2 linked regions of the Arthrobacter globiformis genome follow. The protein of the gene in region 1 interacts with the protein of each later gene in a pairwise test. Links are inferred from orthologs where the notes say so. Each region holds a gene or a part of one and is shown on either strand. Other genes may lie near its edges. The genes, in order: rplA and thrS.

What was found.
Region 2: the proteins of rplA (region 1) and thrS interact in binary tests that used the Escherichia coli proteins (3 or more experiments, as listed by UniProt). The link is inferred for Arthrobacter globiformis from one-to-one orthologs.

What each region holds. Positions count from the first base shown.
Region 1 is NZ_JAUSXI010000001.1:4,114,017-4,128,337, forward strand. What follows is about bases 4,369-7,322. They hold rplA (50S ribosomal protein L1), read right to left. Parts: upstream 6,223-7,322; coding sequence 5,515-6,222; downstream 4,369-5,514. Other genes in these bases: QFZ33_RS19150 (GNAT family N-acetyltransferase), read right to left, coding at 4,369-5,327; rplK (50S ribosomal protein L11), read right to left, coding at 6,400-6,831; nusG (transcription termination/antitermination protein NusG), read right to left, coding at 6,965-7,322. Outside these bases: QFZ33_RS19125 (acetyl-CoA C-acetyltransferase), read left to right, coding at 1-1,007; QFZ33_RS19130 (aminoacyl-tRNA deacylase), read left to right, coding at 1,007-1,570; rplL (50S ribosomal protein L7/L12), read right to left, coding at 1,684-2,061; rplJ (50S ribosomal protein L10), read right to left, coding at 2,138-2,731; QFZ33_RS19145 (GNAT family N-acetyltransferase), read right to left, coding at 3,046-4,155; more of QFZ33_RS19150, read right to left, coding at 4,236-4,368; more of nusG, read right to left, coding at 7,323-7,897; preprotein translocase subunit SecE, read right to left, coding at 8,011-8,295; QFZ33_RS19180 (pyridoxal phosphate-dependent aminotransferase), read left to right, coding at 8,723-9,940; QFZ33_RS19185 (LuxR C-terminal-related transcriptional regulator), read right to left, coding at 10,113-10,790; QFZ33_RS19190 (ATP-binding protein), read right to left, coding at 10,787-12,163; QFZ33_RS19195 (PspC domain-containing protein), read left to right, coding at 12,289-13,974; QFZ33_RS19200 (hypothetical protein), read left to right, coding at 13,976-14,260; QFZ33_RS19205 (PspC domain-containing protein), read left to right, coding at 14,264-14,321. UniProt on the Escherichia coli protein: One of the primary rRNA binding proteins, it binds very close to the 3'-end of the 23S rRNA. Forms part of the L1 stalk. It is often not seen in high-resolution crystal structures, but can be seen in cryo_EM and 3D reconstruction models.
Region 2 is NZ_JAUSXI010000001.1:3,366,305-3,380,570, reverse strand. Bases 4,044-6,942 are described here. They hold thrS (threonine--tRNA ligase), read left to right. Parts: upstream 4,044-4,460; coding sequence 4,461-6,425; downstream 6,426-6,942. Other genes in these bases: QFZ33_RS15470 (HIT family protein), read left to right, coding at 6,446-6,942; QFZ33_RS15480 (DNA polymerase III subunit alpha), read left to right, coding at 4,044-4,268. In the rest of the region: QFZ33_RS15490 (hypothetical protein), read right to left, coding at 1-166; QFZ33_RS15485 (DUF6504 family protein), read left to right, coding at 310-675; more of QFZ33_RS15480, read left to right, coding at 672-4,043; more of QFZ33_RS15470, read left to right, coding at 6,943-7,033; pgsA (phosphatidylinositol phosphate synthase), read left to right, coding at 7,023-7,643; pyridoxal 5'-phosphate synthase lyase subunit PdxS, read left to right, coding at 7,779-8,705; QFZ33_RS15455 (M3 family metallopeptidase), read right to left, coding at 8,913-10,925; QFZ33_RS15450 (CapA family protein), read left to right, coding at 11,027-12,343; QFZ33_RS15445 (type 1 glutamine amidotransferase), read right to left, coding at 12,388-13,140; QFZ33_RS15440 (Mur ligase family protein), read right to left, coding at 13,137-14,266. UniProt on the Escherichia coli protein: Catalyzes the attachment of threonine to tRNA(Thr) in a two-step reaction: L-threonine is first activated by ATP to form Thr-AMP and then transferred to the acceptor end of tRNA(Thr). The rate-limiting step is amino acid activation in the presence of tRNA.

The sequences.
Region 1 (14,321 bases):
CCGGGGCCGGCCAGAACCCGGCACGCCAGAGCGCCATCGGCGCGGGCATCGGCTGGAACGTCCCCACGGTGACCATCAACAAGGTCTGCCTCTCCGGGCTTACCGCCGTGATCGACGCGGCGCGGATGATCCGTGCCGGCGACGCCACCGTCGTCGTCGCCGGCGGCCAGGAATCAATGACGCGGGCGCCCCATGTCCTCCCCGGCTCCCGCCAGGGCTGGAACTACGGCACCGTCCAGGCGCTTGACGTTGCGGCACACGACGGCCTGACCGATGCGTTCGACGGCCAGTCGATGGGCCTTTCCACTGAATCCAAGAACCTTACGCTGGGCATTGACCGGACCGCGCAGGACAACGTGGCCGCCAATTCACACCAGCGCGCAGCGATCGCCTCGAAGAACGGCGTGTTCGACGACGAGATCTCACCGATCAGCGTCAAGCAGCGCAAGGGTGATCCCCTGGTGGTCTCCACCGATGAGGGCGTCCGGCCGGACACCACGGTTGAGTCCCTGGCCGGCCTGCGGGCCGCCTTCGTCACTGACGGCACCATCACGGCCGGCAACTCCTCTCCCCTGTCCGACGGCGCCTCCGCCCTGGTCCTGACCTCGCGCAAGTTCGCGGAGGAGAACGGCCTGGAGTACCTGGCTGTTGTGGGCAAGCCCGGGCAGGTGGCCGGGCCGGACAACTCCCTGCACTCCCAGCCCTCCAACGCCATCGGGCAAGCTTTGGACCGTGCCGGCTGGAGTACTTCCGATCTGGACTTCATCGAAATCAACGAAGCATTCGGTTCGGTGGCCGTGCAGTCCCTCAAGGATCTGGACTACCCGCTGGAGCAGTGCAACATCCATGGCGGTGCCATCGCGCTGGGACACCCGATCGGCGCCTCCGGTGCGCGGCTGGCGCTCCACGCGGCGCATGAGCTGAAGCGGCGCGGCCAGGGCAAGGCGGCAGTCTCGCTCTGCGGAGGCGGCGGCCAGGGCGAGGCCCTCCTGCTGTTCCGCGACTGATGAACGCCGCTCCGGCGTCGGGCGCCGTTCCGGCGTCGGGCGCCGTTCCGGCGTCGGGCGCTAACGGGACGGACGACGGCGGCCGGCCCGGCGGCGGCGCGGGCAGGGAGCGCTTCCTTGCCGACGCCGCCGCGCGCGGCCTGGACGTCCAGCTCGTCGAACGGCTGGCCGCCCACAGCCTCGAGGAGGCGGCCGTGATCCTTGGCATCAGCCCGGCGGACATTGTGAAGTCCCTCGTGGTGAAGCACAAGGATGGCAGCTTCCTCTTCGCCCTTATCCCGGGCGACCGCCAGATCTCCTGGCCCAAGCTGCGCGGCCTGGTGGGCGTCAACAAGCTCTCGCTGCCGGCGGCGGATGTGGCCCTGGAGGCCACCGGCTATGAGCGCGGCACCATCACGCCATTGGGCAGCACCACGGCATGGCCGGTCTATGCGGACCTGACCATCGCCGGCAAGCGGATTTCCATGGGCGCGGGCCAGCACGGCTACAGCGCCTTCGTCGACGCCGACGCCCTGGTTTCCGCCCTCGGCGCCGTGCTCGCGGACATCAGCGAACCCAACTAGGTAGCACTTGAGGGGGTTCCCAGCGCTGGGAACCCCCTCAACTGCTACTTACTTGGGTTAAACGCAGGAATCCCCGCCCACCGGAGTGGACGGGGATTCCTGAACAAGCAGTGTTACTTGACGGTAACGCGGGCGCCAGCTTCTTCGAGCTGAGCCTGTGCCTTCTCGGCAGCTTCCTTGGTGGCGCCTTCGAGAACAGCCTTGGGAGCGCTGTCAACCAGGTCCTTGGCTTCCTTGAGGCCCAGGGAGGTGATGGCGCGAACTTCCTTGATCACTGCGATCTTCTTGTCGCCAGCAGCTTCGAGGATGACGTCGAATTCAGTCTTCTCTTCGGCTTCCTCAGCGGCAGCGCCACCGGCGGGGCCGGCAACGGCCACAGCAGCAGCGGTAACTTCGAAGGTCTCTTCGAAGAGCTTGACGAACTCGGAGAGCTCGATGATGGTCAGTTCCTTGAAAGCTTCAATGAGCTCTTCGTTGCTGAGCTTCGCCATGGTGTGGCGTCCTTCCTGTAAAGGTGGCCGGGGGCTTGATGCCGTTCCGATCCACCGGAGTCTTTTTGGGAGAGAGTTAGTTCTCTTCGGCTGCGGCTTCGGCCGGAGCCTCAGCTGCTTCTGCGTCCGCCTCTGCGGCAGGAGCTTCTTCAGCGGCGGGGGCTTCGGCTTCAGCCGGAGCACCGTTCTCTTCTTCAAGCTTGAGGCGCAGTGCGTCAATGATGCGTGCAGCAGCGGCAGCAGGTGCCTTGAGGATGCCTGCAACCTTGGCGAGCTGCAGCTCGCGGGACTCGAGTGCTGCCAGGGCAGCAACTTCGCTGGCGTTCAGTGCCTTGCCCTCGAAGTAACCGGTCTTGATGACCAGCTGCTTGTTGGCCTTGGCAAAATCCGTCAGGCTCTTGGCAGCTGCAACTGCGTCACCCTTGATGAACGCAATTGCAGTGGGGCCGGCGAGCTGGCCGTCGAATGCTTCGACACCAGCTTCCTTGGCTGCAATGGCGGTCAGGGTGTTCTTGACGACCGCGAACTTGGTGTCCTGGCCGAGAGAAACACGCAGCTGCTTGAGCTGTGCAACGGTGAGCCCACGGTATTCGGTCAGGACAGCGGCGTTCGATTCCTTGAAATCGTTAGTGATCTCAGCTACTGCTGAAACCTTGGTAGGCGTTGCCATAACCCTCCTTCCGGGGATAGTGCCGGTATTCCGGGTCCCCGCTCAGGTGAGCTAAAACTAAAAACGCCCCGCGCAGATGCACGGGGCTTGGCTCAACGCTGTTCAAAACAGCGGAACTTTGCTTCGTTCACCTGCGCCGGCCGCCCTATGTTCAGGGTCCTTCGTCCGGAAACCCACTGGCTCTTTCGCACACAACTGCAGAGTTGAGCTGAGCTCGAAAGAGTGGGAATCCAACAACCGACGGTCTTTGGTAGTTCAAGCTTAGGGGACGGTCCTGTGCATTACCAAATCGGCCGCTCCTCCGCCACCACGACCTAACTCCTCCTCGGTCCAAGGTCCGGCAGTTCCTTTTGCCAGATTCCAGTGACTCCCGCCGTCGTGAACCCAAGCTGGCGGTTGACCGTGAGGAGGTACCGGTTTTCCGGCGCGTTCCAGGTGTAGATCACCCGCGCAGCGGGGAACTGCTCGGTAAGGCGCTCCATATTGGCAACCTTGATGAGCAGGCCGAGCTTGTTGCCACGGTGCGCCTGCAGCACCACCGTGTCATCCTGGAAGACTACGTCCTGCCGCTGCGCCAGGACGCTGATGGTCGTCAGCCCCACGAGCGTCTCGGTAGCAATGTGTTCGACGGCGGTCACCACCGTGCGCCGCCCCTGGGAGATCATGACTTCCTCGGCTTCCCTCAGGATCCGGGCATCGAAGACTATGTCGTCGGTCCCCTCCACGGGTCCGGCGTCGCCGCCGGCCTGGTTTTCGAGGGCTGCCACCGATTCCAGCCAGCGCTCCGGGCAGCGGTCGGTCCAGTGGTGCAGGCGGTAGCGGCCGTTGTTGGCTTCCTGCGCCTCAGCCTCGAGCTCCGCTACCAGCTTGCTGTCCAGCGGCAGCGCGCACGAGCTGAACTGTTCGATGTGCTGCAGCGTGTAACCGGTGCGCTGGGCGAAGTCCACCTCGCGGCTCCCCAAGGGCACATAGCCTTGGCCCGATCCAGGCACCAGCTGCTCGGGCGCGAATTCGTGCAGGGACGCACCGGGATGGTTGGTGTCCACCAGGATCATGGTGCGGCCCTCGTTCCGGGCGAAGTGCTCCGCGGCTTCCAGCAACTGCCTGCCCACGCCTTGGCGCTGATACTCGGGGAGGATGTCCAGGGTGAATTCGGCGAGGTCCAGGTTGTCGGCGAGGGGCAGGGCGATGTCCACAGTGCCCACGATGTCGTCGCCGACCTTTGCCACCAGGATTACCTGGCGCTCGTACGGGTCTTCCAGTTCGAGGAGCTTTTCCAGCGGCGTGTAGGCGAGGTCGTCACTCCCCCAGGTATCCATCCGGACCTTGCGCCCCACCTCCACCGCGGCGAGGAAGTCCGCTGCGTCGGCAGCATCCACTGAGTCCGGAATCCACAACCGCTCAATCCGCACCTCTATTGCCATCATCCCCAGCCGTTCCGCCGCTTGCCATGAAGGCTGCGGGCTTGAGTCCACGCGGTGTATCCGTCGCCAGCATATGCCGGTTAACGCCGGCGCTGCCACTCACCGTCGTACCCTGCCGGACGGAAGCCCAGCGCTACATTGATAGCCAGCATGTGGTCATTCTCTGCGGCGTTGAATGTCAGGACCCGTTCCACTTCTGGATGGTCCTGCTGCAGGCGCCGCAGATTGCGCACCTTAACCAGCATCCCCAGCCGGTGCCCGCGGTGCGCCTTGGCCACGAGCGTGTCGTCCTGCTCAGCCAGCCATGGTTTTTCGTCCGAGTGCTGCAGTACCGAGTAGGCGGCCAGCTCGCCGCTCGCCTTATGCCGGGCCACTGCCACCAGCGACTCCAGGCCCGTCCGCTTCCACTCGTCCTCGACGTGCCGGACGCGTTGCGCGTCCCACATCTCGGCGTCGTAGTGCAGCGCACCTGCCGGGGAGTCCGTGCTCATCCTGGACATGAGCAAGGCCATCTGTTCCACGTACTCATCCGGGCAGCGGTCCGTCCAGCTGAGGCTTTCGTACTGGTCCCCGGCAATGCCGGCGGCCTCGCGTTCCAATGCGTCCAGGACACCGCCCGACGGCGGCATGTCCAGTGCGCTGAAACGCGTCACCTGCTCGAGGGTGTAACCGGCCGCCACGGCGAACCGGACGCCGCGCGCCGCGGCCGGGACCCCGCCCGTCCCCGTTCCGGGCCTCAGGATCCCCGGGCCGTCCAGGTCGAACCCGGGCGCGTGTTCGGTGAAGGACTGCAGGGTGCTGCGCCGGTCCTCCCCCGCGAGTGCCTCTGCGTGCCGCAAGAGGGCCCGTCCGATGCCCCGGCCGCTGAACCCGTTGAGGACGTCCACCCTGAGGAACGCATCCTGGAGGTTTTCCTTTTGCGTAAGCCTGACCCAGGACCTTGCCACCATGCGGCCGTCCAGCCGTACGAAGAAGAGCCGCAGCTTCGCGTAGTCGTCGTCGCGCCACGCTTCCAGCCTGGCCTTGCGGGGCGATGCCCGGTCCAGGTTGCCCCAAAGCTCCAGCACCACAGCGTCGCTGAGGTCGCTGAACTCGTGGAAGTCCGCGGCGTCGGGAGCGTCAAGCGACGCAGGCAACAATAGCGGCTCGATCCGGTAGGAGGGCGTCGTCACCGGATCAGCCTAGCCGCATCGCCCTGAGTCCGACAGAGCCCCGTCGAGAGCGAGCCGGCGAGCCCGCTGGAGTCCCGCCGTCGCACTTCCGGCAGCGAAAGGACCACCGTAAAGCAGAAGGACCGCCCGGCAAACGCCGGACGGTCCTTCTGCTTTTGGCCGGATATCCGGCCGAGATTCGCGAGACTTATGCCTCGATGAGAACCTTGGTGACGTTGGGGTCAACGGAGATGCCGGGACCGAACGTGGTGGCAACCGTTGCCTTCTGGATGTAGCGGCCCTTGGAAGCGGACGGCTTCAGGCGGAGCACCTCTTCGAGGGCAGCGGCGTAGTTCTCGGCCAGCTTGACGGAGTCGAACGAAACCTTGCCGATGATGAAGTGCAGGTTGGAGTGCTTGTCGACGCGGAAGTCGATCTTGCCGCCCTTGATGTCGTTGACAGCCTTGGTGACATCGGGGGTGACGGTGCCGGTCTTCGGGTTCGGCATCAGGTTACGCGGACCCAAGACCTTACCGAGGCGGCCAACCTTGCCCATGAGGTCAGGGGTGGCAACGGCTGCGTCGAAGTCGGTCCAGCCGCCGGCGATCTTTTCGATCAGGTCATCGGAACCAACGAAGTCGGCGCCGGCAGCGATTGCTGCTTCGGCCTTCTCGCCCGTGGCGAACACGAGGACGCGGGCGGTCTTACCGGTGCCGTGCGGCAGGTTGACGGTACCGCGGACCATCTGGTCAGCCTTACGGGGGTCAACACCCAGGCGGAAGGCAACCTCAACGGTGGCGTCGAACTTGGACGGGTTGGTGTCCTTGGCCAGCGTCACTGCCTCGAACGGCGCGTAGAACTTCTCCGCGTCGATCTTGGCTGCGGCTGCCTCGTATGCTTTGCTGCGCTTTGCCATGCTGCTTATTTCTCCTTGTGCAGTTGTGGTCTGCGGACCGCGCTGGGCCCTGCCACAGCCGCTAGTCCGGCGTGGACTGGCGGCATTTCAATGTTTCAGTGGTGCCGGTTTCCCGGCGGTGCTGTCCGGCGTCGTCCCCGGTATCCCGGACCCGGCGCCGCATCAGCGGTAAGGGAATTAACCCTCGACGGTGATACCCATGGAGCGGGCGGTGCCGGCGATGATCTTCGCTGCGCCTTCGAGGCTGGTGGCGTTGAGGTCTTCCATCTTGGTGGTGGCGATCTCGTTGACCTGTGCCTGGGTCAGCTTGGCAACCTTGACGGTGTGCGGGGTAGCCGAACCCTTGGCGACGCCTGCAGCCTTCTTGATGAGCTCTGCAGCCGGCGGGGTCTTGGTGATGAACGTGAACGAGCGGTCTTCGTAGACCGTGATTTCAACAGGAATAACGTTGCCGCGCTGGGCTTCCGTCGCAGCGTTGTACGCCTTGCAGAATTCCATGATGTTGACACCGTGCTGGCCAAGCGCGGGACCGATCGGCGGGGCCGGGTTAGCGGCACCTGCCTGGATCTGCAGCTTGATGAGGCCGGTGACCTTCTTCTTGGGAGCCAATGTAGGGTCCTTCTCTCAAATGCGTCCTGGGACACAGGAGCGTGCCTCAGGTGGTTGACCGCCATGGCGAGGCGGTCGGCCGTTCCGGAACTGCTAAAGCGGGCTGTTCCGGAGCGAAATCTGTGGTGATCAGTTAGATCTTGGTGACCTGGTTGAAGGCCAGCGTGACCGGGGTCTCGCGCTCGAAGATGGACACCAGCACCACGAGGGTCTGGGAATCCACCTTGATCTCGGAGATCGTGGCGGGAAGGGTCTCGAACGGGCCTTCCTTGACGATGACAGACTCGCCGACCTCGAAGTCGACGTCGACCTGGGCGGCAGCCTGCTTGGTGGGCTTGCCCTTTTCCGCCTGCTCTTCTTCGAAGACCGGGGCCAGCATGGAGAAGACCTCATCGAGGCGCAGCGGCACGGGGTTGTGGGCGTTGCCTACGAAGCCGGTGACGCCCGGGGTGTGGCGAACGGCGCCCCAGGAGGCGTCGGTCAGGTCCATGCGGACCAGCACGTAGCCGGGGATGCGGACGCGGTTGATGACCTTGCGCTGAGCGTTCTTGATCTCAACGACTTCTTCCATCGGAACCTGGATTTCGAAGATGTAATCTTCCATGTCCAGGGTCTGGATGCGGGTCTCAAGGTTGGCCTTGACGCGGTTTTCGTAGCCGGCGTAGGAGTGGATGACGTACCAGTCACCCTCCTGGCGGCGCAGCTTGGACTTGAACTCTTCGGCGGGATCGGTGGCCTGCGCGGCAGCGGTGGCCAGGACGTCGGTCCCTTCGGCGCCTTCCTCGGCGTCCTCTCCGGTCACGTCGTCAGCGTCGGCGTCGGTCTCGGCGTCAGCGACGTCGGTCTCGTCGTCGGCGTCAGTATCGGCCTCGGCGTCAGCGTCATCGACGTCAGTATCGGCCTCGGCGTCAGTATCGATCTCGGCGTCAGCGTCGCCTTCGTACTCGGCGTCGCCTTTGGAATCGGGCGCAGCAGACTCAACCTCAGAGCCCTCAGCGGACTCAGCCGCGGGGTTCTGGGTTTCATCCAGCTCAGTCTCAGTTACCTCGAGCTCCTGCTCAGACACTTGGTCTCCTGCTTCCTCATTGCTAATTGCCTATTTAAATGGCTCAATTCCGCACACCCCGCAGCTCCAGCCGATTCCGGCCGGGAGTCCACGCAGTCTGCGGACCGATCGCGTTAGCGGCCCGTGGCGCCTGTACCGCCGAAGACCCAGCCCACCGCGGTGCCGAACCCCAGGTCCAGCAGAGTGACGATCACCATCATGATGACCACAAACACGAGCACCACTAGCGTGTAATTGATCAGTTCCTTGCGGGTGGGGGCGACGACCTTCTTCAGTTCGCCAATGACCTGGCGGATGAAGAGTGCTATGCGAGCGAAGAAGCCGGCCTTGGCGGCCTTCTTTGCGGGGCGGCCCTTGGAGCTGCTTGCAGCTGTTTCGGTCACCTGTTCCTCACTCATCCTCGCAAGTCGGATTACCCGGCTCTGAACTGAACCTTTGTTTGCTGCGCTTGCTCCGGCTTTTCGCCGGAACAGCCTGCGCAGGGCAGACAGGACTCGAACCTGCAACCTGCGGTTTTGGAGACCGCTGCGCTACCAATTGCGCCACTACCCTATGCATCAAAAACCGATGAAAGCCGCACTTCCCCAAGACGATCTGGGGCGCAAGTCATCATCCGTGTTTTCAACACCGGAGAACCAGTCTACGCAACAACTGCGCTTACGTCGAACCAGCCTCATTTCGGACCGTTTTTCAGCTTCAGAATCCGCGCCGCACCGCAGTCACAAATCCGCGTTCCACCTCGAACGATCCGGTGAACAGCATAGAGTAGATTCCGTCGAATTCCACCATTCAGCTCTCCAGCTGCAAGCGAAGAACGGACCCGCCATGTCTGCCGCCCGCGTTTCCCAACGCATTTCCGCCATTGCCGAATCCGCCACCCTGGCTGTCGACGCCAAGGCCAAGGCGCTGAAGGCGGCGGGCCGGCCGGTGATTGGCTTCGGCGCTGGCGAGCCCGACTTCCCCACTCCGGGCTACATTGTCCAGGCCGCCATTGACGCCGCCAGCCAGCCGAAGTACCACCGCTACTCCCCCGCCGGCGGCCTGCCCGAGCTGAAGAAGGCAATCGCCGAGAAGACGTTCCGGGACTCAGGCTACAAGGCGGACCCGTCCCAGGTGCTGGTCACCAACGGCGGCAAGCAGGCTGTCTACAACACGTTCGCCACCCTCGTGGATCCGGGCGACGAAGTGATCGTGCCTACCCCGTTCTGGACCACCTACCCCGAGGCCATCCGCCTCGCCGGCGGCGTCCCGGTGGAGGTCTTTGCCGGCCCGGAGCAGGACTACCTGGTGACCGTGGAGCAGCTCGAAGCAGCCGTCACGGACCGCACCAAGATCCTGCTGTTCGTGTCGCCATCGAACCCCACGGGGTCCGTCTACTCGCCCGAGCAGGTCGCCGAAATCGGGAAGTGGGCCGCCGCCAAAGGCCTGTGGGTGGTCACGGACGAGATCTACGAGCACCTGACGTACGACGGCGTGCCCTTCACCTCCATTGCCACAGCCGCCCCTGAACTGGGCGACAAGGTTGTGATCCTGAACGGAGTGGCCAAGACCTACGCGATGACCGGCTGGCGCGTGGGCTGGATGATCGGGCCCGCCGACGTCATCAAGGCCGCCACCAACCTGCAGTCGCACGCCACCTCCAACGTGTCCAACATCCCGCAGATGGCCGCCCTGGCAGCTGTCTCCGGCCCGCTCACCGCGGTGGACGAGATGAAGGTCGCCTTTGACCGCCGCCGGAAGGCCATCGTGGCCGGGCTGAACGCCATCGAGGGCGTTGAATGCCCGACGCCGAAGGGCGCCTTTTACGTGTACGCGGACGTCCGCGCGCTGCTTGGTAAGGAATTCCCGACGGCGAACGGCACGGCCCGGCCCGAAACCTCGGCGGCGCTTGCGGCGCTGATCCTGGATGAGGTGGAGGTCGCCGTGGTTCCTGGCGAGGCCTTCGGCCCGTCCGGCTTCCTTCGCCTCTCCTACGCCCTGGGCGACGAGGACCTCGCCACTGGCGTCGGCCGCCTGCAGGACTTCCTCGGCAAGGCGCAGTAACCCCCAACCCTCCCTCACTTATTGCAGGAAAAACACGGATCCTCCCTCAGATCCTGCAGAGAATTCTTAAACGCTCCCGCACCAAAAAATGGTGCGGGAGCGTTTGCCTTTGGGCGGCAGGACGTGAGGACGCGTCTAGGGAAAGGCGGCAGGACGTGAGGAAGCGTCTGGGCTAGAGGAGGCGGCGCTCGGCGGCCCACTTGGTCAGTTCGTGGCGGCTGGACAGCTGCAGCTTCCGGAGCACGGCCGAGACGTGGGTTTCCACGGTTTTGATCGAGATGAAGAGCTCCTTGGCCACCTCCTTGTAGCTGTAGCCGCGGGCGATCAGCCGCATCACCTCGAGTTCCCGGGCGGAGAGCTTGTCCAGTTCGTCGTCGGCAATGTCGGCCGGGGCGGTGCCGAACGCGTCCAGGACAAAGCCCGCCAGGCGCGGGGAGAACACCGCGTCGCCGCCGGCAACCCGGAACACGGCGTCGGTGATCTCCGCGCCGGAAATGGTCTTCGTGACATAGCCGCGGGCGCCGGCGCGGATGACGGCCACAACGTCCTCGGCCGCATCGGAGACGCTCAGGGCAAGGAAGCGGGTAGTTCCCAGGAACGCCGCGGAACCGGTGATGACTTCCCGCCCTCCCCCGCCGCGGCCGCCGGGCAGGTGCACGTCCAGCAGCACGACGTCGGGCCGTGCTGCGGCAATGACTTCGACGGCCTGTTCCACGGTGCCGGCCTCGCCGACCACCACCACGCTCGGATCCAGGTCAGCCTTGAGGCCGGACCGGAATATCGCGTGGTCGTCCACGATCACCACCCGCACGGTTCTTCCCGCCGTGCCTGCCCCTGCTGGTGTAATCATGACTTCCCTTCTCCGCTGTCCGCGACGTCCGCAGGCAGCCTGAGGCGCACCTCCGTGCCGTCTGGACCGCTGTTGATTGCGGCGTTGCCGCCGTGCCGTTTCATCCGGCCAATGATCGATTCGCGCACGCCCAGCCGGTCGTGCGGGACCGAGTTCAGTTTGAAGCCCGGGCCGCGGTCCTTGACGAAGACTTCCGCGCCGCCGTCGGACACCTCCAGGTACACAGAGACGGGACCGCCGCCGTGGCGGGCAGCGTTCAGCATGGCCTCACGGCTGGCCTGGACCAGCGCTTCGTGGCGCTCTGTCACCCCCGTGTCGCCCACGGTCACGACGTCGACGGCGTTTCCGAGGCCGTCCTCAACCTCCGCGGCGGCGGCCTTGATCCGGTCCGAGAGCTGGCCGGCGTCGCGGGCGGGATCCTTGAAGAGCCAGCCCCGCAGCTCGCGCTCCTGCGCCCTGGCCAGGCGGACGACGTCGTGCTCGTTGCTGGCACGGCGCTGAATGAGGGCAAGGGTCTGCAGCACGGAGTCGTGCAGGTGGGCGGCGATCTCGGCCCGTTCGGTCGCCCGCACGCGGCCGGCCCGTTCGGTCTCCAAGTCACGCCAGAACTTTAGGCCCCAGGGCAGCAGCACCAGCGCCACGCCGCCCAGCACGGCCACGGACGCGAGCAGCGCCAGCCAGGTCTGTTGCCATGAGCCGGACCCGGAGACCATAACCAGAACCCCCGCCACCACGAGCGCCAGGCCCGCCGCCAGCCGCGCCCAGCCGCCGGCCTGGTCCGCCTTGGTCTTGTCCACCAGTCCGGCCCGGCGGGTTTCATCCAGCTGCATCCATGCAATTGCGGCGCCGCCGAGGATCGCAGCCGCCGGGATCAGCGTGCCGAGGGGCACCTCCACGCCCAGCAGCCTGGCGATCAGGATCGCGGCGACGAGCAGGAGCCCGGCGCCCAGCAGGATCTCCTTGCCATAGCGCATGCTCCGGATCCGGAACCAGGTGCCAGCGGCAGGTGCCGCTGGCTGGGAGGCGGTGCCGGCGTCGTACTCCCCCGCCGACGGAGAGACGGTGGGAGGGAAAAGAACGACGGCGGGGGCCGGGCCGGACTGCACGCTCACTGGCGGCAGGCTCACGGCGGGGGCAATGGGCGACGCCGGACGCCTGGCATTGCGTTTGGCGTTCTCGTCCGCGGTGGGAACCATGATCCACAGCCATCCGTAGAATGCGAGCCCTGCACCCCCGGCGAAGGCGGCCACCACCATGCCGATCCGGACCATGCGCACCGGCCAGCCAAGATGGACCGCCAGGCCGGAGCACACGCCGGCGATCACGCGGTCGCTGCTGCGGACCAGAGGAGGGCGGACAGGGGCTGTGGTCATGAATCAATCCAAACACGGATCAGGGTTCACGAGTCCCGTTCTGAGGGTGAACCCGGGGTAAGTCAGGGACGGCTCAGGGTGTTCCCCAATAGAGGACTGAACAGCACAAACGGCAGTATCGAAGTATGAACTCGCAGACCCCCAACCCCAATGAAGGCCAGCAGCCGGGCACCCCGTCCGAGGGCAGCACCGGCCAGGAACCGGAACAGCCCACAGTGCGGGAAAACACGGAACCGGAAAACACAGAGCCGGAAAGCAGCACAGCCCCGGAAAGCAGCACAGCCCCGGAAAATCCCACGGAGCCGCTGTTCCCGCCTCCGGCCGCGGATGAACCGCCGCACACTTCCGCTGGAGCCACCCCTCCTTCCGGAACGCACGCCGGGTCCAATTCCGGAACCCACGCCCGGCCCGCTTACGGCGCTCCCGTCTACGGCACTTCCGGCTACGGCCGTGCCGCACAGCCGTTGAACTTCTTCGACTGGATCCGAAGCCACGGAATACACCGGGGACGCGACCGGTGGATCGGCGGCGTCTCGAGCGGCATCGCGGAAAGGATGGGCATCGACCCGCTGATCGTGCGCGGCATCTTCATCGTGCTGACGCTGCTCGCAGGCATCGGCGTCCTCCTGTACGGCCTCGGCTGGGCTCTGCTGCCCGAGCCCGACGGCCGGATCCACACGCAGGAGGCGGGCGCCGGCCGGTGGAGCACAGGCATGACGGGCGCGCTCATCACCTCGGTCATCGGCCTCACCGGCATGGGCGGCGGCTTCTGGGGCTGGGGCCACGACGGCTTCGGCTTCTTCTGGGCGTTGTTCTGGATCGGCGGCGTCATCTACCTCATTTACTTCCTGACCCAGCGCAACAAGAACCGCAGCGCAACACCAATGGACTCCACCACCGGCGGCCGGGCGGCCTACGGCTACGCCGGCACCGGCAACGCACCGGCGGCAACCGCGGCCGGATCCTCCGCATCTCCGTCCTCGACAACACAGTTCCAGGCGTCCACCTTCGCTGCCGGCAGCCATACGCCTACCCAGCCCTACACGGTACCGCCGACTCCGGACGCCATCCCGTCGTACAGCCCTGCAACCCCGTACGGCTCCGCAGCACCCACGGCCCCTTACGCCGGCGGCCTTCCGCCACGCCGGCCCGCTCCGGTCCCGACGCCGGCACCCAAGCCGCGGCCGAGCGGCCCCGGAGTTCCCGCCGTGGCCATCACCGCCGGACTGGCGCTGCTGGCGGGCGGCACGCTCAAGGCGCTCGACGCCGGCAACCTGATTGATCTCGGCGACTCGGCCAACGCCGTGGTCTGGGCAGCCGGCGCGGCGGTCCTTGGCCTTGGCATCCTGCTGGCCGGAATGCGCGGCAGGACCTCGGGTGTTCTCGGGTTCTTCGCGGTGGTGGCGCTCATCGTCGGCGGCATTTTCAGTGCAGTGCCCAACGGTGACCGGTTCCGCTTCCAGAATGCGGACTGGAACCCGATCAGCATCGAACAGGCCCGCCAGGGCTTCCAGATCACCGGAGGCCGCGGAACTGTGGACCTCACGGGTTTGAACCTGAACCCGCCCCTGGGCACCGACGTCGTAATCCCCCTCGACGCCACAGCCAGCAACGTGACGGTCGTCATTCCGCGCACCGTGCCGGTGGATGTCCGGGCCGACATGACCCTGGGCAACCTGAACGAGGGTGCGGACAGCCGAAGCGGCATCACCTCCCGGCAAAGCAGCTACAACTCGGACAAGCCCGGGGCCCGGCTGATCCTCCAGATCGACGGCACCGTGAGCAACGTCACCATCCAGGAAGGAAACTGACATGAGCAGTCTTGATCCGTCACCGGACACAAACCCCGCGCCCAAACCGCCCACCGCGGTTACGGACGAACCCGCCGAAGCGCCCGCCCGGGTGGGCACCATCGTCTGGGGACTCGTGGTCCTCGCCCTGGCCGTCCTGATCACCATCTCCCAGCTGGGGATCGTGGTCCTGAACGGTACATACGTGCTGATCGGCCTGATGCTCGGGGCCGGGGCCGCGCTGGTGATCGGCGGGCTGCTCTCAGCACGAAAACGTGACAACAGCACAACAAACGGGAAGTCTTAAACCATGGAAAAGTTCTACAGCATTGTCAGGGGCCTTGGCCTGAAGCGCGGACCTCAGCGCT
Region 2 (14,266 bases), 740 kb from region 1 along the record:
CGATTCCCAGCCTCCGTTGATGAGAATAATCCGGAGTGGCAGCCACGAGCCCCACAACAAAGGCGCCCGATGCTGGAATGTTGCCGTCGATATCAAACCTGGCCACCAATGTGCTTTCTTTGGCGGCGATGCTTACCTGCTTCAGGAGCGCGTCATTGGAACTCATGGGACCATCCTGCCCTGTGAGCCGCCGTCCGTCCACACCCATCTAGGTTTTGTCCCCGGCCCGGCGTAGACTGGAACTATTCGAATACATATTCGAATGGCTGCGTATTTTCTGCAGGATGAGATTGGTATCCGGAGGCACCCATGGGAACGTTCAGCGAGTCTGTTGACGTCGTCTGCGCACCTACCGGTGAGCCAGCGGAGCTTCGGTGGGGCGGCAGGGAATACCGGGTCTGCGCCGAACCCTTGCGCTGGTATGAACGCCGCCAGTGGTGGGCCGAAGAGCGGCGTGCCCCGCTGGGAAGCGGCCCCGGGCTTGTGGACCATGAGATCTGGCGGGTGCAGGTCGTGCCTGCCGGCAGAAGCAGCCCGCCGGAAACTCCGGCTGCAGAACCACTGGAACCATTAACCCTTGACCTGGTGCGGCATGCCGGCAGCGGACGCTGGCGGCTGCTCCGCATCCACGACGCCCTCCGGCCCGAAGTCGCACTCCATCACAAATCAGCATGAGCTTCACTCACTTACACGTTTCCACCGCCTTCAGCGCCCACTACGGTGTCTCCTGGCCAGATCAACTTGCCCAGGCAGCAGCGGCCCAGGGAGCAACCGCCCTTGGGTGCACTGACCGGGACGGTCTCTACGGCACTGTAAAACACCTCAAGGCATGCATGGCTGCCGGGATTGACCCGGTGGTCGGCGTGGATCTGTCAGTGTTCGACGACGAGGATGACCACGACGCCGGGTTACCTGGTGAGCAGATGGCTGGCGCCCGGTTTTCCAAAATCCGGTTTTCGGCAGCCCGCGTCACCGGACGGGTCGTTGTCCTGGCGCATGGCCATAACAACGGTGCGGGGTACAAGGCATTGTGCCGGCTGATCTCCGACGCACACGCCCGCACCACGGGCAAAGCCGGCGGAGCGGTGCCCGTTGCTGTCACAAGGGCTGAACTCGCCTCACGCGTGCTGGACCCGGAAACCCTGAAGCCGGTGCTCACCGTGCTGTTGGGCCCGGATTCCGACGTCGGCCTCGCACTGGGCGGGCGGCGGTACCTCCGGCCCCGCACCCTTTTCAAAGGCTGGCTGGACGCCATGCCCGCCGGGAGCGTCGCGGCAGAGATCGTCACCCACCTCAGTGCACCGGGTGCGCCCTTGAGCACGGCCCATGCGGTCCGCATGCTCAAGCTGGCGCAGGAGTATGGCGTGCCGGCTGTGCTTACCAACGCCGTCCGTTACTGCGAGGAGGACGGGGCGGCCACCGCCGACGTCCTGGATTCGGCCCGCACGCTCAAGTCGCTTCCCGAACTCTCCGCCGAGCCGCTGCTCCAGCCCAACGGGCAGGGCTGGCTGAAATCCCCGGACCAAATGGTGGAGCTGGGCAAGGAGATCATCCATGCCGCCGGCTACGGTGCCGCCGATCTCCAGGTGCTGCTCGCGCAGACTGAGGCGCTCGTGGACCGTTGCCGCATGGATCCCGTGTCCGACATGGGCTGGAAGCAGCCGGTGGTGCCCGAGGCCGCCGTCATCGGCATTGAAGGGGATCCGCTGGCAGAACTGGCCCAGCGCTGCGAGGCCGGAATTGCGCGGCGATTCCCCGGCATCACCGGGAAGGCAGAAGCAGACATGCGCGCCCGGCTGCAGCATGAGCTGAAGATCATCGCCCGCCTAGGCTTTGCCTCCTACTTCCTCACCGTGGCCGAGGTTTCCCGCATGATCCTGGACATGAATGTGAGGGCGGCAGCACGGGGATCGGGCGCTTCCAGCCTGGTCAACTACCTGATCGACATCAGCCAGGTGAACCCCCTCCAGCATGACCTGATCTTCGAACGGTTCCTCTCCGGCGACCGGTCCACGCTGCCGGACATCGACATCGATGTGGAAAGCGCTGAGCGGCACAACGTCTACCGGAAAATTTTTGACCGGTTCGGCTCACAGCGCGTCACGCTGATGAGCATGCAGAACGGCTACCGCGCTCGCGGTGCCGTGCGGGATGCCGGCATGGCTTTGGGGATGGACGACGGCGATGTCGGCGAGATTGCCAAACAGCTGTGGCGCTTTTCGGCACGGAAGTTCCGGGAGGCGCTGGAGGAAAAACCGGAACTTCGCGAGTTCGCCGGACGGGTGGAACAGCGGAACTTTTCTGAGAACCAGCAGCTGGACCTGCTGGTGGACCTCACCGAACGGCTGGACCGCCTTCCGCGCCACATCTCCATGCACCCCTGCGGGGTGATCCTCGGTGATGCCACCCTGCTGGACCGGACCCCGGTCCAGCCCAGCGGCCTCGGCCTGCCCATGAGCCAGTTCGACAAACACGACATGGACCCGATGGGCATGCTGAAGCTGGATGTCCTGGGCGTCAGGATGCAAAGTGCCATGGCCTTTGCCGTACGGGAGATCATCCGGATCCACCCCTCCAAGGCTGAAGTGGTGGCAGCCGGAGCCCATCCCGCTGGACCTGGGGGCAGCGGGCCGGACTACATCGCCGAGGACGGCCTGATCGACCTCAATGCCGTGCCCCTGGATGATGAGCCGACATATGAGCTGATCAGAAGCACCCACACCCTGGGGTGCTTCCAGATCGAATCGCCGGGCCAGCGGGAGCTGGTGGGCAAGATGGCCCCGCGCGAGTTCAACGACCTCATCATCGACATCTCACTGTTCCGCCCTGGGCCGATGAAATCGGACATGGTGCGGCCCTTCCTTGAACACCGGCACGGCTTCGCGCCGGAGACCTACCCGCACCCGGACCTGAAGCCGGTGCTTCAGGAAACCCATGGGGTGACGGTCTTCCATGAGCAGATCCTGAGGACCTTTGATGTGATGACCGGCTGCGGGCTGGCGAAAGCCGACGAGTTCCGCAGGGCGTTGAGCAACGAGGTCAAGGAGGGCCAGGTTGAGGAGTTTTTCCGCCGCGAGGCAAAGGCCAGGAAGTATTCGCCGGAGGTAGTGGACAAGGTCTGGGGCACCCTGAAATCGTTCGCCAGTTTCGGGTTCTGCAAAGCCCACGGCGCGGCCTTTGCCGTGCCCACCTACCAGTCGGCCTGGCTGAAGGCCCACCATCCGGAGGCGTTCCTTGCGGGCCTGTGGGAGCACGATCCTGGCATGTACCCCAAGCGTCTCCTTGTGGCCGAGGCGCGGCGTATGGGCATCCCCATTCTTCCGCTGGACATCAACCGCAGCGGTGCCGAATACCGGGTGGAGCGTGTCGCGGAGGGCCCTGACCGGGGAAAGCTGGGGATCAGGCTGAGCCTCAACGGCATCTTCGGGCTGTCCGGTTCTGAATTGAAGCGGATCGTTGCAGGCCAGCCCTATGACTCCCTGGCGGATCTGAGGGCACGCTCCAGGCTGAGCAAGCCCAGCATCAAGCGGCTTGCCCAACTGGGTGCCTTTGACACGCTGCACCGGGAATCCGGCGGGACAGCCAACCGGGCAGACCTTGTCCACCACCTGCAAAGTTTGCAGAGCAAGTCAGTAAAGAAAGGCGCCGAGGTCATTGAGGGGCAACTCGCGCTGCCCCTTGGGGACGTCGAATTGCGGAACGTCAAGCCCGGGATGCCTGAACCCACCACGGTGGAGAACGTCCGGGCGGAACTTGACCTGATGGCGGTTGACGTCAGCGAACACCTGATGTCCAGCCACCGGCCGCTTCTGGACCGGCTGGGCGTCACCACTGCGGACAAGCTGCTGGGGCTGCGAAACGGCACGGAGGTACTGGTGGCCGGTGTGAGGATCGCGACCCAGACCCCGCCCATGCGCGGCGGCAGGCGTGTGGTCTTCATCAGCATCGACGACGGCACCGGGTGCGTGGATTCCGTGTTCTTCCACGAGGCCCAGGAACATGCGGGCCCGCTGCTGTTCGGGACCCGGCTGCTGCTGATCCGGGGAACGACCAGGCGGACCGGTCCGCGCGGCATTAGCCTCAGTGCCAGCATGGCCTGGGACCTCAGCCAGGTGGACACCCTGCCGCTCCCCGAACGGGGGAGCGCTGACCAGGGAAATCGTGAACCAGGGGCCGTCGGACCAGATGACCCTGAACAGGACTTCTGGCAGCCGGGGCCACTGGATGGCATCAGCAGAAACCTGGCCATCACCGGCCTGGGAAGCTGACCGGCCCCGTCCTTTTCCAATTGTTCCGATTGGCCGCCGCCGTGGCGCTTTGGCTCGCCACTTCCGCAACAGATAACATTGACGAGGCTGGCTGTGGTCCCCGTACGCCACAAGCTACGAAGCCTGAACTTTGAATAGGAGACACCCGTGTCAGATGCCCAGCAGATCACCCTCATCGTCGATGGCGAAGAAATGAAGGTGACTACCGGGACCACCGGCGCGGAACTCTTCTTTGAGCGCCGCGACGTCGTTGTGGCCCGTGTTGACGGCGAACTCAAAGACCTGGACCAGCCCCTTCCCGAGGGTGTCGAGGTTGAAGGCGTCACCATTGATTCCCCCGACGGGCTCAACGTACTGCGCCACTCCACCGCCCACGTCATGGCCCAGGCCGTGCAGCAGCTGCGCCCGGACGCCAAGCTGGGCATCGGCCCCTACATCACTGACGGGTTCTACTTCGACTTCGACGTCGCTGAGCCGTTCACCCCGGAAGACCTGAAGACCCTGGAAAAGATGATGCTCAAGATCATCAACCAGAACCAGAAGTTCGTCCGCCGCGTCGTCTCCGAGGACGAGGCCCGCGAAGCCATGAAGAACGAGCCCTACAAGCTCGAGCTGCTGGGCAAGAAGAACGAGGCCGCCGATGCCGGCGAAGGCGTCAACGTCGAAGTGGGCGCCGGCGACATCACCATCTACGACAACGTCGACCGCAAGAGCGGGGACAGCGTCTGGTGCGACCTGTGCCGCGGCCCCCACCTGCCCAACACCAAGCTCATCTCAAACGCCTTCGCCCTGACCCGGTCCTCGGCCGCGTACTGGCTGGGCAACCAGAACAACCAGCAGCTGCAGCGCATCTACGGCACCGCGTGGCCTACCAAGGACGCCCTGAAGGCGTACCAGGAACGCATCGCCGAGGCTGAGCGCCGCGACCACCGGAAGCTTGGCGCCGAGCTGGACCTGTTCTCCTTCCCGGACGAGCTCGGATCGGGCCTACCGGTCTTCCACCCCAAGGGCGGCATCATCCGCAAGGCCATGGAGGACTACTCCCGGCAGCGCCACGTGGATGCCGGCTACGAGTTCGTCTACACCCCGCACATCACCAAGGGCCACCTGTACGAGGTATCCGGCCACCTGGACTGGTACCGGGACGGCATGTTCCCCGCGATGCACATCGACGCGGAGCACAACGAGGACGGCACCGTCCGCAAGCCCGGCCAGGACTATTACCTGAAGCCGATGAACTGCCCCATGCACAACCTCATCTTCCGCTCGCGCGGCCGGTCCTACCGCGAACTGCCGCTGCGGCTCTTCGAATTCGGTTCCGTCTACCGCTACGAGAAGTCCGGTGTGGTCCACGGCCTGACCCGCGTGCGGGGCATGACACAGGACGACGCCCACATCTACTGCACCCGCGAGCAGATGAAGGACGAGCTCACCACCACGCTGAACTTCGTCCTCGGCCTGCTCAAGGACTACGGCTTGGACGACTTCTACCTCGAGCTGTCCACCAAGAACGAGGACAAGTTCGTCGGCGACGACGCCACCTGGGAGGAAGCCACCCGCACCCTGGCCGAAGTGGCCGAGGCCTCCGGGCTGGAGCTCGTTCCGGACCCGGGCGGAGCCGCGTTCTACGGACCCAAGATTTCGGTGCAGGCGAAGGATGCCCTGGGCCGCACCTGGCAGATGTCCACGATCCAGCTCGACTTCAACCTGCCTGAGCGCTTCGAACTCGAGTTCCAGGCCGCCGACGGCACCCGCCAGCGTCCGGTCATGATCCACCGAGCCCTGTTCGGTTCGGTGGAGCGGTTCATGGGTGTCCTCACCGAGCACTATGCCGGTGCCTTCCCGGCATGGCTTGCTCCCGTGCAGGTGGTGGGCATCCCGGTGGCGGAGGCCTTCAACGACTACATGTTCGACGTCGTCGACAAGCTCAAGGCTGCGGGCATCCGCGCCGAGGTGGACATCTCCTCGGACCGCTTCCCGAAGAAGATCCGCACGGCCAGCAAGGACAAGATCCCGTTCGTGCTCATCGCCGGTGGTGAGGACGCGGAGGCGGGTGCCGTCTCCTTCCGGTTCCGGGACGGCAGCCAGGACAACGGCGTGCCCGTGGCCGAGGCTGTCCAGCGGATTGTGGACGCCGTCCGCAACCGGACCAGCTAGCCGCGGCGGAGGGGGCACACGTGCAGGAGAACACAGGGCCGGGCTATCCGGGGGACGCGGAAGCAACGGACGATTTTGGCCTCGCCGGCGTTCCTGACGCCTTCCAGCGGCTGTGGACTCCGCATCGCATGGCCTACATCAAGGGCGGGCAGCACCAGTTCAAGAACCAAGACGATTGCCCGTTCTGCATTGCGCCCGCGCGCACGGATGAGGAGTCGCTCATCGTGTACCGCGGCCGCACGAGCTACGTGGTGCTGAACCTGTTCCCCTACAACCCCGGCCACCTGCTGGTGTGCCCCTACCGCCACGTTCCCGATTACACGGACCTGACGGTGGAGGAGACCGCCGAATTCGCCGACCTGACGCAGACCGCCATGCGGGTGCTGCGGAAGGTGGCGAATCCCGGCGGCTTTAACTTGGGCATGAACCAGGGGGTCGTGGGCGGGGCCGGCATCGCGGGCCACCTGCACCAGCACATCGTTCCGCGTTGGGGCGGGGACGGAAACTTCTTCCCGATCATCGCCCAGACCAAGGCGATCACGCAGACCCTCGACGAGGTCCGCCAGCAGGTTGCCGACGCCTGGCCCGGGGAGACGCATGCTGAATAGGCATGCCCGCGGGTTCTTCACCGCGCTGTTTACCCCGCTTGCACGCTGGCTTTTGAAAATTGGCGTCTCGCCGGACGCCATCACCATTGTGGGAACGGCCGGCGTGGTGGTCGGGGCACTGGTGTTCTATCCGCTGGGCCAGCTCTGGTGGGGAACGATCTTTATCACCCTGTTCATCTTCTCCGACGTCATTGACGGCATCATGGCGCGGATGCAGAACCTGGGCGGCCGCTGGGGCAACTTCCTGGACTCCAGCCTGGACCGGTTGGCTGACGGTGCCCTCTTTGCCGGCCTGGCCATCTGGTTTTTCACCGGCGGTGAGGATGCCCCCATAGCCATTGCCGCCGTCGTCTGCCTTGTCCTTGGCATGGTGGTCTCCTATGTCCGGGCGAAAGCCGAATCCCTCGGCTTCCAGGCGAACGTGGGCATTGCCGAACGTGCTGAACGGCTGGTTTCCGTCCTGGTGATCACCGGCCTGACCGGCGTCGGACTGCCGCCCGTTGTGCTGCTGGCGACCCTGGTGCTGCTGGCGGCGGCGAGCCTGGTCACGGTGGTCCAGCGCGTCCTGGCTGTGCGCGTCCAGTCGCTGGAAGATTCCGAGCAAACCTGATTAAGCCGGGCTGCCGCCGTGGGACTAGTATTAGAACTGCCCGGTCAATGGATCCGGTAATCCGGTGTGTGCAAAAACGGCATGTCCGTGCCTGCGCCGCCGGCGAAGGTCATCTAGCTACCCATAGGGGTTTTTGTGTCTACACCTGATGTAAGCAACGAAGCCGGCTCGTCCGCCAACAGCGTGACGGGCAGCAACCGCGTCAAGCGCGGCATGGCAGAGATGCTCAAGGGCGGCGTCATCATGGACGTCGTCAACGTCGAACAGGCCCGCATCGCCGAAGACGCCGGTGCCGTTGCCGTCATGGCGCTCGAGCGCGTCCCGGCCGACATCCGCGCCCAGGGCGGCGTGTCCCGCATGTCCGATCCGGACATGATCGACCAGATCATCGATGCCGTTTCCATCCCGGTCATGGCCAAGGCCCGGATCGGTCACTTCGTCGAGGCCCAGGTCCTGCAGTCCCTCGGTGTCGATTACATTGACGAGTCCGAGGTCCTGACCCCGGCCGACTACGTCAACCACATCGACAAGTGGAACTTCAAGGTTCCCTTCGTCTGCGGTTCCACCAACCTCGGTGAGGCGCTGCGCCGCATCAACGAGGGCGCGGCCATGATCCGCTCCAAGGGCGAGGCCGGCACCGGCGACGTCTCCAACGCCACCGGGCACATGCGCCAGATCCGCGCCGAGATCGCCAAGCTCGCGGCGCTGCCCGAGGACGAGCTGTACGTCGCGGCCAAGGAACTGCAGGCCCCGTACGAACTGGTCAAGGAAGTTGCCGCCACCGGCAAGCTCCCCGTGGTGCTGTTCACCGCCGGCGGCATCGCCACCCCTGCGGACGCTGCGATGATGATGCAGCTCGGCGCCGACGGCGTGTTCGTGGGCTCGGGCATCTTCAAGTCCGGCAACCCGGCCCAGCGTGCGGCCGCCGTCGTGAAGGCCACCACCTTCTTCGATGACCCGGACGTCATCGCCAAGGCCTCCCGCGGCCTGGGCGAGGCCATGGTCGGCATCAACGTGGAGGAGATCCCGCAGCCGCACCGTCTCGCAGAGCGCGGCTGGTAATTCCGCCGTTGGGGGCGGCGGACGGCGCTGATCCTCTGCGTGCTATTCCCCGCGCTCTAATTGGCAGCTAAGTTGCTGCTCAGGGCGCGGGGCCCCTTTTACGCACGCTGCCGGACCACACCGCCCTTCGCTTGGCGCTCCTGATGTACGACGGCGGCGAGTCACCTTTGCCGGGTGACTCGCCGCCGTCGTCTGCTTTTAGGGGAGTTACCCCAGCCCGCGGCGCTTGAGGAGGGGCTCGAGGGCGGCGTCGCGGCCGCGCAGGGTGCGGAACGACTCGAGCGGATCCCGGCTGTTGCCGCGGGAGAGCAGCTCGGCGCGGAACCGGTCGCCGTTGGCCCTGCTGAGACCGCCGTTCTCGGTGAACCAGTCCACGGTCTCGGCGTCCAGCACCTCGCTCCAGATGTAGGAGTAGTAGCCCGCAGAGTAGCCGTCGCCCGCGAAGATGTGCTGGAAATAGCCCGTGCGGTAGCGCGGCGGAATCAGCGGATGGGCAACCCCTGCCGCGGCCAGTGCCTTCGCCTCGAATTCCAGGGCGTCCTGCGGAACGCCGTCGGTGTCCAGGACGTGCCAGGCCAGATCCAGCAGCGCCGCACCGAGGTACTCCGTGGTGGCGAATCCCTCGCCCCACAGGCGGGACTCGTTGAGCCGGTCGACGACGTCCTGGGCCAGCGGCTCCCCGGTGGCATGGTGGCGGGCGTAGTTGGACAGCACCTCCGGCCACATGATCCACATTTCGTTGACCTGGGACGGGTACTCCACAAAGTCCCGCGGCACCGACGTTCCGGAGAAGCGGGGGTAGGTGACGTCGGAGAACAGCCCGTGCAGGGCGTGGCCGAACTCGTGGAACGCCGTGCGCACCTCATCGAGCGTGAGCAGCGTGGGCTCACCCGCGGGCGGCTTGGAGATGTTCAGGTTGTTGATGACCACCGGCTTGGTGCCCAGAAGTGCCGACTGGTCCACCAGCGAATTCATCCAAGCCCCGCCCCGCTTGGTTTCGCGGGTGTAGTAGTCGCCGAGGAACAGCCCCAGTTCTGTTCCGTCCGCGTCCCGGACCTCCCAGATCCGGACGTCCTCGTGGTAGCCGGCAAGGTCCTTGCGCTCATGGAAGGTGATGCCGAAGAGCGAGGTCGCGGCGAAAAACACGCCATCCGTCAATACTCGGTCCAGCTCGAAGTACGGCCTGAGTGCCTGCTCGTCCACCGTGTACCGTTCCCGCCGCACCTTGGCGGAGTAGTAGGCCCAGTCCCAGGCCTCCAGCGGGTGGCCCGCGCTCTCGGCCAGGGCGGCTGCCTCGGCGTCGGCGTTCCGGACGGCGGCGGGCGCCAGCCGGTTCAGCATGGACCGGACAGCTCCGAAGTCCGGAGCCGTCTGCCGGTCCACCACCAGTTCGGCATAGTTGGCGAAGCCCAGAAGGGCGGCTTTTTCTGCGCGCAGCCGGACCATTGAATTCACGAGGTCGAGGACATCGAGGTCGCCGCCGGTGCTGCCGCGGGCCACGGACGCTTCAAAGAGCCGCCGGCGCACGTCCCGGTTGTCCAGTGCGGCCAGGGCCGGCTGGTTGCTTGGCTGGATGAGCGTCAGGAGGAACTTGCCGTCATGACCTGCAACGCGCGCTGCTTCTGCGGCGCTGGCGATCTCATCCCCGGGAAGGCCAGCCAGGTCATCGGCGCTGTCCAGCAGCAGGGCGGCGGACTTCATCGCTTCCTTGACGCGCTGCCCGAATTCCGTGCCCAGCCGGGACAGTTCGGCGTTCAGGGACCGGAGCCGGTCCTGGCCGTCGTCGTCCAGCTGAATCCCGGACTGGCGGAACTCCTTGAGGTACTCCTCGACAAGCCTTTTGGCTTCGGCGTCCAGGCCCGCGGTATCCACGGCGGCGAACCGCTCGTAGAGTGCCCGGTTCAGGTACACGGCATCCTGATGGGCCGCGAAGCGGGGCGACAGTTCGGTCTCCAGCTTCGTGATGGGCTCCGAGGCGTCGGCTGAAACCAGGGTGAAGAAGGAAGCCGCGGCGCGGTCCAGCAGCCGGCCGGACTTCTCCATGGCCAGCGCCGTGTTGTCGAACGTGGCCGGCCCGGGGTTGTCCACGATGGCCTGGATCTCGGTCAGGTGCTCGGTGAGCCCGGCGTCAACCGCCTCGGCGTAGTGGTCGTCGTCGATGTCGGCAAACGGCGGCAATCCGAAGGGCAGGGCGCTGGGGGAGAGGAGGGGATTGGTCATGAAGCAAACCCTTTCATGCAGCTCTGCGGTGCACAATGTTTTGGCGTGGTTCTACGGGCGGGTTGCCCGCCGTCGGCGTGCCGCGGACTTACGCTAGGGTCATGGGGAACAACAACGTCTCTGGCCGTGCGTTGCAAGCGGCTGCTGCTGCACTGCTGATGGCGGGGCTGGCGTCCTGCGGCGTGGCCGCCGAGCAGGCCCGGCCGCAGCCGGGCAACGAGTCCGGCAGCCAGTCCGGCAGCCAGCCTGCCAGCGCGGCCGGACAGCCCTCAAGCCCGGCAGCGCAGTCCAGCGCTGGGAGCAGTGAAGCTCCGACGTCGACGGCCGACCCCACACCGAGCGCCGCAGCGACCCCCACCCCGGGTGTCGGTCCCGCGTGCACGGCCGTCCGCTGCACGTCCATCCTGGTCACCGGTGACATGCTGGTGCACACCCAGCTGTGGCAACAGGCCCACGAAGATGCCGTCGCCGGCGGGGTCAAGGGACTGGACTTCGGTCCGCTGCTGGAAGGGCAGAGGCGCTACATCGAACAAAGCGACATAGCCATCTGCCACCAGGAAACGCCGGTGGCCCTGCCCGGGGGCCCCTTCTCCGCCTACCCTTCCTTCAACGTCCCGCCGCAGATTGCCGCTGCCGCCAAATCGGTCGGCTACCGTGCCTGCACCACGGCCAGCAACCACACCATCGACCAAGGCACCGAGGGCCTCGCCAGGACACTGGATGTGCTGGATACAGCCGGGCTGCAGCACACCGGCTCCTACCGTACGCAGGCCGAGTCCAAGGGCATCCTCATCCTGCAGACCGATGCCGCCCGGATTGCCGTCATTGCGGGCACCTACGGACTCAACGGGCAGGTCCCGGAACAGACTTGGCAGGTGGACATGCTCGACGCGCCCACCATGATCGCCAAGGCCAAGGAGGCCAGAAAGCTGGGCGCGGACATCGTCCTGGCCGCCGTGCACGCGGGGGACGAGTACGCCAGTGCCCCGAACGCCCAGCAGCTGGAAGTGGCGCACGCGCTGGCCGACAGCGGCCAGTTCACCATGATCTACGGACATCACACGCACTCGGTGCTCCCCGTCGAAAACTACAAGGGAACGTGGATCGCCTACGGCCTGGGCAATGGCGTGACAGAACTGTCCCCGACGTACGTTGTCAACAACGAGGGCCTGCTGCTCCGGGCACAGTTCAATCAGGACAGTGCCGGCAATTGGACCGCAGCCGATGTCGCCTGGGCACCGTCAGTCATCGTCAGCGCCCCCTACCGCTGGTGCTCTGTGGCCGCGGACGCCCCGCAGGGCGTCTGCGCCAGTCCCGCGGCGGACGCCGACACCCGGCTGCGGACCAAACAGGTGGTGGAGTCCATGGGTGCGGCGCAGGCCGGAGCCCGCGAGCTGCTGGTCACCAAGGAACGCTGACACTGGAGCGCTGAAACGGGAGCGCTGCCCTCGCGCGATTGCTCCTAACGCGGCCGGCGGGCCGCGTGCTCGCGGGCCAGAACGGCGAAGCGGTCATCCGCTTCGCCGGGAGTGAAGGTTCCATACTTGCGTTCGACGGCGGTCCGGATCAGGAAGTCGGCGATGGCCGGGTTCTTGGGTAGCAGGGAACCGTGCAGGTAGCTGGCCACGATGTTGCGGTACCGGGCTCCCTCCTGGCCGTCGCTGCTGTTGTTGCCGGTGCCCTTCGCCACCGTCCCCAGCGGTTCGACGCCGGGACCCAGGGTGGTCTGGCCGCTGTGGTTTTCGTAGCCGAGGACCTCGCCGAACTCCGCGGTGGTGACCTTGACGTTGCCGATCAGCCGCTCATCCGTGCCATGGGTCTCCACGTCCAGAACGCTGATGCCGGGAATGACCGGGCCTGAGCGGGTCTTGAAGAAGCGGCCGAACAGCTGGTACAGCCCACAGATGAGCAGCATGGGCGTGCCGTCCTCGGCCATTCCCTTAAGGAGGCTGGCCCGTGACTGGAGGTCGTCCTGGATGACGAGCTGGCCGCTGTCCTGCCCGCCGCCGCCAAGGATGATGTCTACGCCCTCCGGGAACTCGTCGCCCACGTTGTACTCGAGCAGCTCCGGTGTGTATCCGTGCCACTTCAGGCGCTGCTGCAGCACCAGGGCGTTGCCCCAGTCGCCGTAGATGTTCATCTCCCGCGGGTACAGCTGCAGAACCCGGATGGTTCCCTTTGACGCGGTAGTGCCGCCGGTCGATTCGGGGGTCAAGAGACCACCTCCACTGTGGTGATTTTGGACAGCTCACGGCGGATGGCGAGCATTGCGGTGTAGGTGCAGAAGACGCGCTTCGGCTTGCCTTTGCCCTTGCGGATGAAGTCGGCCAGTGCGGCCGGGATGTCGGTGTCCACCGCCCCGATCTGCACTTCGTCGTACTGCAGGCGCAGGGCCATGTCATACGCGCGGGAGCCGGTGACTTGGTCCACACCTGCCGCGCGCAGCGAGTCGAAATCAACGTCCCACAGCCAGGACATGTCGCGGCCGTCAGCGTAGTTGTCGTTGATGGCGATCATCGTGGCGTAGCCGCCCGAGGGGAACGACTTGAGGCCCAGACGGAAGCCGCTGGGGTTCTTGACCAGGACCAGATCCAGCGGGAGCCCGTCCACCGTAAGGCTTTCGCCGCGCCCAAATGCCGGGGCCACCTCGGACAGAGCCTTCAGCAGGGTGCCGTGGTCCGCCGTGGCGGCGCCGCTGCCGCAGATGCTGCGGGCCAGGGCCAGCGCAGCCGCGGCGTTGAAGATGTTGTAGACGCCGCGGAGCTTCATTCCGGTGGTGACCGTGACGCCGTCGTACTCAAAGTCTGCGTCATCGGCACCTACGCGGCGGAGAACGACGTCGGCCTGGGGCCTTTGCGGTACCGCAGGTACGGGGCTGCCCGGCCCGGCGCGGAGTTCATCGTCGCTGGGAAAGGTGCCCAGCAGGGAGTCATCCAGGCCGAAGTAGAGGACCTCGGGGCCTTGTAGCGTACCGGCGATCCGGGCCACTCGCGGGTCCTCGCGGTTCAGCACCACAGTCCCCGTTGTCTTGGAGGCGATGTGCTGGAGGAGCTGGGCGGTCTTGTCGATCTCACCGAAGCGGTCCAGCTGGTCGCGGAGCACGTTCAGCAGGAGGCTGTAGCGCGGCGGGACGCGGTTGACGAAATGCACGGCGTGGGCCTCGTCCAGCTCCAGCACGGCGACATCGGCGTCGAGCCGTCCGCGCCAGTCGACGTCGCCGATCAGGGCGGCCGCCACGCCCCGGGTGAAGTTGCTTCCCGTTCGGTTGGTGAACACCTTCAGGCCCTGGCTTTCCAGCAGCTCTACCACCATCTTGGTGGTGGTGGTCTTGCCGTTGGTGC